3 regions of the Tissierella sp. QWL-11 genome follow, and region 2 is predicted to be linked to each of the others. Evidence: a T-box and tRNA genes for the amino acid it is inferred to sense, from the RefSeq annotation. Region 2 holds a T-box; the other regions hold tRNA genes.

Region 1 (3,251 bases), 870 kb from region 2:
GAAAAAATACATGCTATGGATTTTATTAAGCGTTTAATTATTCATATTCCAGAAACACAATTTAAAATGATTAGATATTATGGTCTTTATGCTAAAAAATATTCTCATTCTTCTAAGCTCTATCTAATGGATACTGTTTCTAAGAAAAACTTTAGAAAAAAGTATTCTAATTGGCGTGCTAGACTTCTTCTTGCTTTCGGTGTAGACCCTTTATGGTGTTCTTGTGGGCATACAATGGAACTTGTTGATATTTTTCATTCAGGAGAAAACCAGTATATTGATAATTTTCCTTCTCAATTGTATAATAGTGCTTAGTAATTAATTTAGCACTGTGGAGGTGTTTTATGAATATTCTTGAAGGTTTTTCTAAAAATGATGATTTAGTAGAATTTATTTGTACTAAATGTGGTTATTCCCTTTGGGTTCCTAGTTTCATTGTAAATCAATTAGAAGAGGATAATATTTTTAATGGTCTAGCTCCATCTGTTCCACCACAGCCTTATTGCCAAGTTTGTGATGGTATTATGACTCCAAAATCATATACTGGTATTCGTGGTGTTCACTATGAATACAAAAAGTAATCTAATTTCTATTAGATTTTTTGGTATGCTTTAATTTAAGAGCATACCTATTTTTATTTAATAGGAAAGTAGAACTTTCCTATTAAATAAAAATAGTTTTCAAGATTAATCTCGAAAACTTCTAAATGGCGTACCCTGAGGGAGTCGAACCCCCGACCTTCTGGTTCGTAGCCAGACACTCTATCCAGCTGAGCTAAGGGTACATTTTACCCACCAAATATTATTTGGTGGGTCCTAAGTAATTCATTAAATAGAACACTGGAGCGGAAAACGAGATTCGAACTCGCGACCCTCGCCTTGGCAAGGCGATGCTCTACCACTGAGCCATTTCCGCCTATCTGGTGGAGGAGACTGGATTTGAACCAGTGAAAGCAGAGCTAACGGATTTACAGTCCGTCCCCTTTAGCCACTTGGGTACTCCTCCATATGGAGCACTCACAGAGTACTACTATAATATTCAAATGGAGCTGGCAAGAGGACTTGAACCCCCGACCTACTGATTACAAGTCAGTTGCTCTACCAACTGAGCTACGCCAGCATAATTTTAAATGGCGACCTGGAAGGGACTCGAACCCTCGACCTCCAGCGTGACAGGCTGGCATTCTAACCAACTGAACTACCAGGCCGCGAAATATTTCGCAGTTTCGCTACACAAATTTATCAACTCGCTATGCTCGTATAAATTTGGTGCTCATTGCGTTTAACCTACTAGAACTCACTATCCTTCGTTAAGTTAGGTTATAAAATGGTGGGCACAACAGGGCTCGAACCTGTGACCCCCTGCTTGTAAGGCAGGTGCTCTCCCAACTGAGCTATGCGCCCATTAATTATATCACTTGTATCATATGTTTTTTCGCAGTCTCGCTAGACAAATTTATTTACTCGCTATGCTCGTATAAATTTGGTGCTCGTTGCGTTTGACCTACTAAAACTCACTATCGTTCGCTAAGTTAGGTCATAAAATGGTGACCCCACGGGGATTCGAACCCCGGATACCGCCGTGAAAGGGCGATGTCTTAACCGCTTGACCATGGGGCCATACAATTAATAAGTATTTTGCAAATATGAAATCTTATGGTAGCGGCGAACGGATTTGAACCGCTGACACTGCGGGTATGAACCGCATGCTCTAGCCAACTGAGCTACGCCGCCAAGTTTATAAAGTTTCAAAAAGATTTATGGTTGCACCCTATCGGGCACTACTATCTAAAAAGATTTTTGGTTGCGGGAGCAGGATTTGAACCTACGACCTCCGGGTTATGAGCCCGACGAGCTACCAGACTGCTCCATCCCGCGATATGTGGCACACTTAATCTTACCTTAAGTAAAACTTGGTGCCGGAGACCGGAATCGAACCGGTACGACCTTTTAAGGGTCGCAGGATTTTAAGTCCTGTGCGTCTGCCAGTTCCGCCACTCCGGCCCTTTATATTTACTATGGCTCTCAGGGTGGGACTCGAACCCACAGCCTACCGGTTAACAGCCGGTTGCTCCACCATTGAGCTACCTAAGAATACAGTTTCGCAACTCAAATTTGTTCACTTCCTACAGTCGTGCAAATTTGGTGCTCATTGCCTTTAACCTACCTACAATTCGCTTCTGCTCATTGGGTTAGGTTATAAAGCCCGGCGACTTCCTACTCTCCCAGGGCGTTGCCACCCAAGTACCATCGGCGTTAAGAGGCTTAACTTCTGTGTTCGGTATGGTTACAGGTGTGTCCCTCTTGCTATCGTCACCAGACGAAAACTACTTAGCAATTTATTTTCGATCATTATTTGGTCAAGTCCTCGACTTATTAGTATCTTTTAGCTTCAAGTATTACTACTCTTTCACCTTAGACCTATCTACCAGGTGGTCTTCCTGGAGTCTTACTCTATTGATGGGAAATCTTATCTTGAGGGGGGTTTCGTGCTTAGATGCCTTCAGCACTTATCCCTTCCAAACTTAGCTACTCAGCCATGCCTCTGGCGAGACAACTGATACACCAGCGGTTTGTCCATCCCGGTCCTCTCGTACTAAGGACAGCTCCTCTCAAATTTCCTACGCCCACGACGGATAGGGACCGAACTGTCTCACGACGTTCTGAACCCAGCTCGCGTGCCTCTTTAATGGGCGAACAGCCCAACCCTTGGGACCTACTCCAGCCCCAGGATGAGACGAGCCGACATCGAGGTGCCAAACCTCCCCGTCGATGTGAACTCTTGGGGGAGATAAGCCTGTTATCCCCGGGGTAGCTTTTATCCGTTGAGCGATGGCCCTTCCACGCGGTACCACCGGATCACTAAGTCCAACTTTCGTTACTGCTCCACTTGTAGGTGTTGCAGTTAAGCTTCCTTTTGCCTTTACACTCTTCGCACGATTTCCGACCGTGCTGAGGAAACCTTTGAGCGCCTCCGTTACTCTTTAGGAGGCGACCGCCCCAGTCAAACTGCCCAACTGACAGTGTCCCTATACCAGATAATGGTACCAGGTTAGAATTCTAGCCTAACAAGAGTGGTATCCCACATTTGACTCCACCAAGACTAGCGTCCTGGTTTCTTAGTCTCCCACCTATTCTGTACATGTTATGCCAAAATCCAATGTCAGCCTGCAGTAAAGCTCCACGGGGTCTTTCCGTCCTGTCGCGGGTAACACGCATCTTCACGTGTACTACAATTTCACCGGATCCTTT
Region 2 (3,251 bases):
ACGAAAATGGATTAATAGAAGAAAGTAAGTATTATGATATATTAAATATCCCATATTTTACTACAAGAATATATAAATTAAAATAGGTTCCCGAAGGGGAACCTATTTTAATCTAATATATAAACTTTTACATTTCTTCTACCAAAGTTTCTAACATCTGTAGAAGACTCAAAAAACAAATCAATTTTATTTCCTTTAATAGTCCCGCCTTTATCTTCTGCTACAGCAAAGCCATAGTCCTTAGTTCCATCTAAGGATTGTATATACAACTTAGTTCCTAAAGGTATAACTCTAGGATCTACAGCAACTACGCCAGGTCTAACCTTTGTACCGGACGCTGTTATGCCGTAATATTTATCACCGGGTTTTTTTCCTGTACTTTGAAAAGAAAGATCATAGGCTGATGCATTCATAGTTATTGCCTTTTTATATCTAGTATCTCCTCTAGATGTATTTATAGTATTTCTTAAACCTGTTTCTACTATATGATCTGAAACTTCTTGTATTACTTCATCTTTTTTCACTTTTGAAACAACTAGTTCATCATTAATATATAGATTATATGTGTGTTTTTCTCTTAGTCCATCTGCTCCCTCTTGAATAACTTTATTTACTCCAACATCTAAATCTCTGGTTGTAGTGACTATTTTTTCGTGAGGAATAACTATTTCTTCAACAATAGTTTCTTCTCTTACTCTAAATAGTCTAATAGTACCGTTGGGTTCTATTTCCTGATTCAATTTGGGATAAGTATAATCACCATCTGTAAGCTGGGTGTTTTGATCTTCTAATATTTTTTCTACAGTATTATAAACTGATTTCACCTTTGTTACAGCTCCATTGTCATCAATGTAATAAGTTTTTAAATTATTTATGATAATATTTGAATTGTCTTCTAGCTTAGCATCTAAAGGAACATTTATATAGGCTCCTTCTTTAAAATTTATATCTTCTTGTTGGATGAACTTTTCCACAGTTTTTGCATAGGAAACTATGTTAAACTCTTCGCCGTCTACTTCTAAGGATACCTCTACTCCCTTATACATATAGACTCCTAAAGATAATGTGGCAACTATAACTAATAATATTAAAACTCTAAACTTATCAGCAATAGTAGCTTTATTGTTTTCCATTATTTACCTCCTAAATTTTGTAAAAAAATTTGTAACTAATTTGTAACTTTTTACTATTGTTGTATTGTAAACTATAAATTTAATTTTGTCAAATTATCACCTGCGTATCCGCAATATTCTGAAAAAATACTACATATTAACAATAATATTATTTATGCTTTTAAGGAAATTTATATATTTTTTAATATTTGTTTCCATTTATATGATAATTTATTCCTTTTTCATTATATTTGTGAATTGACAAATATATGCTTATTTCGTATAATATTTATTAAATTAAGCATAATATAGAAAAACATAGAAAAGATAGAGATGGGAAGAGTAAGATATACTTTATTCATTAGAGAACTGGAGTAGGTGAAAACCAGTGTATAGAGTTTATCCTAAGATGGCCCCAGAATCTTACAGCCCAAATAGATTAAGCTGTAACGTAGGCATATGTTAGAATGCAAGGTTATATACCTATTAAGATTTAGATTGAAAAATTTAGATAAATTAGAGTGGTACCGCGAACTCATACCTTCGTCTCTATAGAGATGGAGGTATTTTTTAGTAGAGGATTTTTAAATTTTAGAAGGAGGAATACGAAAGATGAAGACTTATTACATCACAACACCGATTTATTACCCTAGTGATAATCTACATATAGGGCATACTTATACCACAGTGGCTGCAGATTCTCTTAAAAAGTTTAAGACATTACAAGGATATGATTCCTATTTTGTAACTGGTACAGATGAACATGGTCAAAAAATTCAAGATAAAGCAAAAGAAAGTGGAGTAACTCCAAAGCAATATGTAGACAATATAGTCGCAGATATCAAAAAGCTTTGGAAGATGTTAGAGATTGATTATGATGAGTTTATAAGGACTACAGATACTCATCATGAAAAGGCAATCCAAGATATATTTACAAAGCTTTATGAAAAAGGAGAGATATATAAATCTCATTATAAAGGACATTACTGTACACCATGTGAATCATTTTGGCAAGAATCTCAACTTATAGATGGAAATTGTCCGGATTGTGGTAGACCTACCCATATTGCTGAGGAAGAAGCATACTTTTTTAAGCTTTCAAAATACACAGACAAACTTCTAAAGCTATACGAAGATAATCCAGAATTTTTACTACCAGAATCTAGAAAAAATGAAATGGTAAATAACTTTTTAAAAGAAGGTCTAGAAGACTTATGTGTATCTAGAACTAGCTTCGACTGGGGAGTAAAGGTACCTTTTGACCCTGAACATGTAATATATGTATGGATAGACGCATTATCATGTTATTTAACTGCTTTAGGATATGGAACTGAAGACGATTCAAAATATAGAAAATACTGGCCAGCAAATGTACATCTAGTAGGTAAAGAAATTGTTAGATTTCATACTATAATTTGGCCTGCACTATTGATGGCCTTAGATATAGAACTACCAGATAGAGTATTTGGTCATGGATGGATACTATTTGATGATGATAAGATGTCTAAATCAAAGGGGAATATAATTTATCCAGAGCCTATAATAGAAAAATATGGAATAGATGCATTTAAATATTTTTTACTTAGAGAATTTCACTTTGGTCAAGATGGATCCTTTACTCGTGAAAAGTTTTTACAAAGAGTAAACTCTGATCTTGCCAATGATCTTGGAAATTTAGTAAGTAGAACAGTATCAATGATAGAAAAATATAATGATGGTGAGATTAAAGCTGCTTCTACAACAGATGAGATAGATGACTCACTAAAGGATTTGGCACTATCAGCAGCTGATAAGGTAGAAGAACATATGGATAAATTAAATTATTCTGGAGCTTTAGAAGAGATATGGAAATTAGTTAGAAGGACAAATAAATATGTAGATGAGACTATGCCATGGGTACTTGCAAAAGAAGATGATAAATCTAGACTAGATACAGTTTTATATAATCTTGCTGAAAGTTTAAGAATTGTATCTATACTAATAAAACCTTTTATGGAAAAGACTTCAATACAAATTAGAGAGCAATTAGGAATTAAAGAAGAGGCAGATTGGAAAGATGCAAAGGTGTGGGGCAATTTAGAATTGGGTAGTAAAGTATCAAAGGGAGAGATAATATTCCCTAGACTAGATATCGAAAAA
Region 3 (3,251 bases), 1.2 Mb from region 2:
TAACATGTACAGAATAGGTGGGAGACTAAGAAACCAGGACGCTAGTCTTGGTGGAGTCAAATGTGGGATACCACTCTTGTTAGGCTAGAATTCTAACCTGGTACCATTATCTGGTATAGGGACACTGTCAGTTGGGCAGTTTGACTGGGGCGGTCGCCTCCTAAAGAGTAACGGAGGCGCTCAAAGGTTTCCTCAGCACGGTCGGAAATCGTGCGAAGAGTGTAAAGGCAAAAGGAAGCTTAACTGCAACACCTACAAGTGGAGCAGTAACGAAAGTTGGACTTAGTGATCCGGTGGTACCGCGTGGAAGGGCCATCGCTCAACGGATAAAAGCTACCCCGGGGATAACAGGCTTATCTCCCCCAAGAGTTCACATCGACGGGGAGGTTTGGCACCTCGATGTCGGCTCGTCTCATCCTGGGGCTGGAGTAGGTCCCAAGGGTTGGGCTGTTCGCCCATTAAAGAGGCACGCGAGCTGGGTTCAGAACGTCGTGAGACAGTTCGGTCCCTATCCGTCGTGGGCGTAGGAAATTTGAGAGGAGCTGTCCTTAGTACGAGAGGACCGGGATGGACAAACCGCTGGTGTATCAGTTGTCTCGCCAGAGGCATGGCTGAGTAGCTAAGTTTGGAAGGGATAAGTGCTGAAGGCATCTAAGCACGAAACCCCCCTCAAGATAAGATTTCCCATCAATAGAGTAAGACTCCAGGAAGACCACCTGGTAGATAGGTCTAAGGTGAAAGAGTAGTAATACTTGAAGCTAAAAGATACTAATAAGTCGAGGACTTGACCAAATAATGATCAAAGATAAATTGCTAAGTAGTTTTCGTCTGGTGACGATAGCAAGAGGGACACACCTGTAACCATACCGAACACAGAAGTTAAGCCTCTTAACGCCGATGGTACTTGGGTGGCAACGCCCTGGGAGAGTAGGAAGTCGCCGGGCTTTATAACCTAACCCAATGAGCAAAAGCGAATTGTAGGTAGGTTAAAGGCAATGAGCACCAAATTTGCACGACCGTAGGAAGTGAACAAATTTGAGTTGCGAAACTGCATTCTTAGGTAGCTCAATGGTGGAGCAACCGGCTGTTAACCGGTAGGCTGTGGGTTCGAGTCCCACCCTGAGAGCCATAGTATAAATTGAAGGGCCGGAGTGGCGGAACTGGCAGACGCACAGGACTTAAAATCCTGCGACCCTTAAAAGGTCGTACCGGTTCGATTCCGGTCTCCGGCACCAAGTTTTACTTAAAGTAAGATTAAGTGTGCCACATATCGCGGGATGGAGCAGTCTGGTAGCTCGTCGGGCTCATAACCCGGAGGTCGTAGGTTCAAATCCTGCTCCCGCAACCATAAAAACTCTTTTAAGATAGTAGTACTCTATGAGTGCAACCAAAAATCTTTATAAAATACTTATTAATTGTATGGCCCCATGGTCAAGCGGTTAAGACATCGCCCTTTCACGGCGGTATCCGGGGTTCGAATCCCCGTGGGGTCACCATTTTAAAACTTTATATAATTAATGGGCGCATAGCTCAGTTGGGAGAGCACCTGCCTTACAAGCAGGGGGTCACAGGTTCGAGCCCTGTTGTGCCCACCATTAATTTAGTATTATTCGCGGCCTGGTAGTTCAGTTGGTTAGAATGCCAGCCTGTCACGCTGGAGGTCGAGGGTTCGAGTCCCTTCCAGGTCGCCATTTTAAATTATGCTGGCGTAGCTCAGTTGGTAGAGCAACTGACTTGTAATCAGTAGGTCGGGGGTTCAAGTCCTCTTGCCAGCTCCAACAAAATAATAGTAGTATCATTTAGATACTACATAGGGAGGAGTACCCAAGTGGCTAAAGGGGACGGACTGTAAATCCGTTAGCTCTGCTTTCACTGGTTCAAATCCAGTCTCCTCCACCATTATACCATGCGGGTGTAGCTCAGTGGTAGAGCCCCAGCCTTCCAAGCTGGTTGCGAGGGTTCGATCCCCTTCACCCGCTCCAATAAAAACATTTTATTAATTATGCGCCTATAGCTCAGCAGGATAGAGCAATGGACTTCTAATCCATGTGCCGGGGGTTCGAATCCTCCTAGGCGCGCCATTATTGGGGTGTAGCCAAGTCGGTAAGGCACTAGACTTTGACTCTAGCATTCCACAGGTTCGAGTCCTGTCACCCCAGCCAAATAAATATGATTTTTTAGTAATGCATTTTCATGATCCATTAGCTCAGCCGGTAGAGCACCTGACTTTTAATCAGGGTGTCCGGGGTTCGAATCCCCGATGGATCACCATAATTTGTCTAAAGCCATAGACAAATTTTAGTTTTCTAATACCTGGAGAGGTACCGAAGTGGTCATAACGGGGCGGTCTTGAAAACCGTTAGGGTGCAAGCCCACGTGGGTTCGAATCCCACCCTCTCCGCCAAAGATGGAGAAGTACTCAAGTGGCTGAAGAGGCTCCCCTGCTAAGGGAGTAGGTCCTTCACGGGGCGCGAGGGTTCAAATCCCTCCTTCTCCGCCATTAACACTTCTCGTAAAAACAAGGTGGATATTTGAAGTTGCCCATAATATATTGGGGCCTTTAGCTCAGTTGGTTAGAGCGCCCGGCTCATAACCGGTAGGTCCGGGGTTCGAGTCCCTGAAGGCCCACCATTTTTTTTTATCTACATATAAGCAGAGTGATAATGAAAAAGTTTCATTTTTAGCCCAGATAGCTCAGTCGGTAGAGCAGTAGACTGAAAATCTACGTGTCGCTGGTTCGATTCCGGCTCTGGGCACCAAATTAAAAAAATAGGGGTGTAGTTCAGTGGTAGAACGTCGGTCTCCAAAACCGAATGCCGTGGGTTCAAATCCTGCCACCCCTGCCATAGAATTAGACTTTAGGGCCTGTAGCTCAGGTGGTTAGAGCGCACGCCTGATAAGCGTGAGGTCGGTGGTTCGAGTCCACCCAGGCCCACCATATTATAAACTAATTTAACGAATGATACCCTATTTACTAGGGGCCTGTAGCTCAGGTGGTTAGAGCGCACGCCTGATAAGCGTGAGGTCGGTGGTTCGAGTCCACCTAGGCCCACCATATTATAAACTAATTTAACGAATAATACCCTATTTACTAGGGGCCTTTAGCTCAGTTGGTTAGAGCGCCCGGCTCATAACCGGTAGGTCTGGGGTTCGAGTCCCTGAAGGCCCACCATGGAAAAAGTACACTTGTAAGTGTACTTTTTTTTATTGTGCGCCCAGCATGGACGCAAACTAGTCGGTGAAAGTCCGAT

Evidence for each region. The T-box of region 2 lies ahead of metG (methionine--tRNA ligase). A T-box ahead of a tRNA ligase gene usually reads a tRNA of that ligase, here a tRNA-Met.
Region 1: it encodes a tRNA-Met, which carries the amino acid that the T-box ahead of metG (methionine--tRNA ligase) is inferred to sense. The anticodon was not compared.
Region 3: it encodes a tRNA-Met, which carries the amino acid that the T-box ahead of metG (methionine--tRNA ligase) is inferred to sense. The anticodon was not compared.

The regions. Positions count from the first base shown of each region.
Region 1 is NZ_CM178750.1:1,403,574-1,406,824, reverse strand. Features, by position in the region: gene AC4PG3_RS06720 (IS91 family transposase) at 1-315, shown strand, start outside; gene AC4PG3_RS06715 (hypothetical protein) at 345-581, shown strand; tRNA gene AC4PG3_RS06710 (tRNA-Arg) at 708-784, opposite strand; tRNA gene AC4PG3_RS06705 (tRNA-Gly) at 841-915, opposite strand; tRNA gene AC4PG3_RS06700 (tRNA-Tyr) at 921-1,005, opposite strand; tRNA gene AC4PG3_RS06695 (tRNA-Thr) at 1,044-1,119, opposite strand; tRNA gene AC4PG3_RS06690 (tRNA-Asp) at 1,131-1,207, opposite strand; tRNA gene AC4PG3_RS06685 (tRNA-Val) at 1,328-1,403, opposite strand; tRNA gene AC4PG3_RS06680 (tRNA-Glu) at 1,545-1,619, opposite strand; tRNA gene AC4PG3_RS06675 (tRNA-Met) at 1,657-1,733, opposite strand; tRNA gene AC4PG3_RS06670 (tRNA-Met) at 1,801-1,877, opposite strand; tRNA gene AC4PG3_RS06665 (tRNA-Leu) at 1,914-2,003, opposite strand; tRNA gene AC4PG3_RS06660 (tRNA-Asn) at 2,019-2,093, opposite strand; rRNA gene rrf (5S ribosomal RNA) at 2,204-2,320, opposite strand; rRNA gene AC4PG3_RS06650 (23S ribosomal RNA) at 2,356-3,251, opposite strand, start outside.
Region 2 is NZ_CM178750.1:531,627-534,877, forward strand. Features, by position in the region: gene pulA (type I pullulanase) at 1-86, shown strand, start outside; gene AC4PG3_RS02565 (resuscitation-promoting factor) at 108-1,133, opposite strand; T-box leader at 1,434-1,666, shown strand; gene metG (methionine--tRNA ligase) at 1,725-3,251, shown strand, end outside.
Region 3 is NZ_CM178750.1:1,907,593-1,910,843, reverse strand. Features, by position in the region: rRNA gene AC4PG3_RS09415 (23S ribosomal RNA) at 1-792, shown strand, start outside; rRNA gene rrf (5S ribosomal RNA) at 828-944, shown strand; tRNA gene AC4PG3_RS09405 (tRNA-Asn) at 1,055-1,129, shown strand; tRNA gene AC4PG3_RS09400 (tRNA-Leu) at 1,146-1,235, shown strand; tRNA gene AC4PG3_RS09395 (tRNA-Met) at 1,272-1,348, shown strand; tRNA gene AC4PG3_RS09390 (tRNA-Glu) at 1,422-1,496, shown strand; tRNA gene AC4PG3_RS09385 (tRNA-Val) at 1,520-1,595, shown strand; tRNA gene AC4PG3_RS09380 (tRNA-Asp) at 1,615-1,691, shown strand; tRNA gene AC4PG3_RS09375 (tRNA-Thr) at 1,703-1,778, shown strand; tRNA gene AC4PG3_RS09370 (tRNA-Tyr) at 1,815-1,899, shown strand; tRNA gene AC4PG3_RS09365 (tRNA-Gly) at 1,909-1,982, shown strand; tRNA gene AC4PG3_RS09360 (tRNA-Arg) at 2,005-2,081, shown strand; tRNA gene AC4PG3_RS09355 (tRNA-Gln) at 2,086-2,162, shown strand; tRNA gene AC4PG3_RS09350 (tRNA-Lys) at 2,196-2,271, shown strand; tRNA gene AC4PG3_RS09345 (tRNA-Ser) at 2,316-2,404, shown strand; tRNA gene AC4PG3_RS09340 (tRNA-Ser) at 2,410-2,500, shown strand; tRNA gene AC4PG3_RS09335 (tRNA-Ile) at 2,555-2,631, shown strand; tRNA gene AC4PG3_RS09330 (tRNA-Phe) at 2,684-2,759, shown strand; tRNA gene AC4PG3_RS09325 (tRNA-Trp) at 2,772-2,846, shown strand; tRNA gene AC4PG3_RS09320 (tRNA-Ile) at 2,862-2,938, shown strand; tRNA gene AC4PG3_RS09315 (tRNA-Ile) at 2,979-3,055, shown strand; tRNA gene AC4PG3_RS09310 (tRNA-Ile) at 3,096-3,172, shown strand.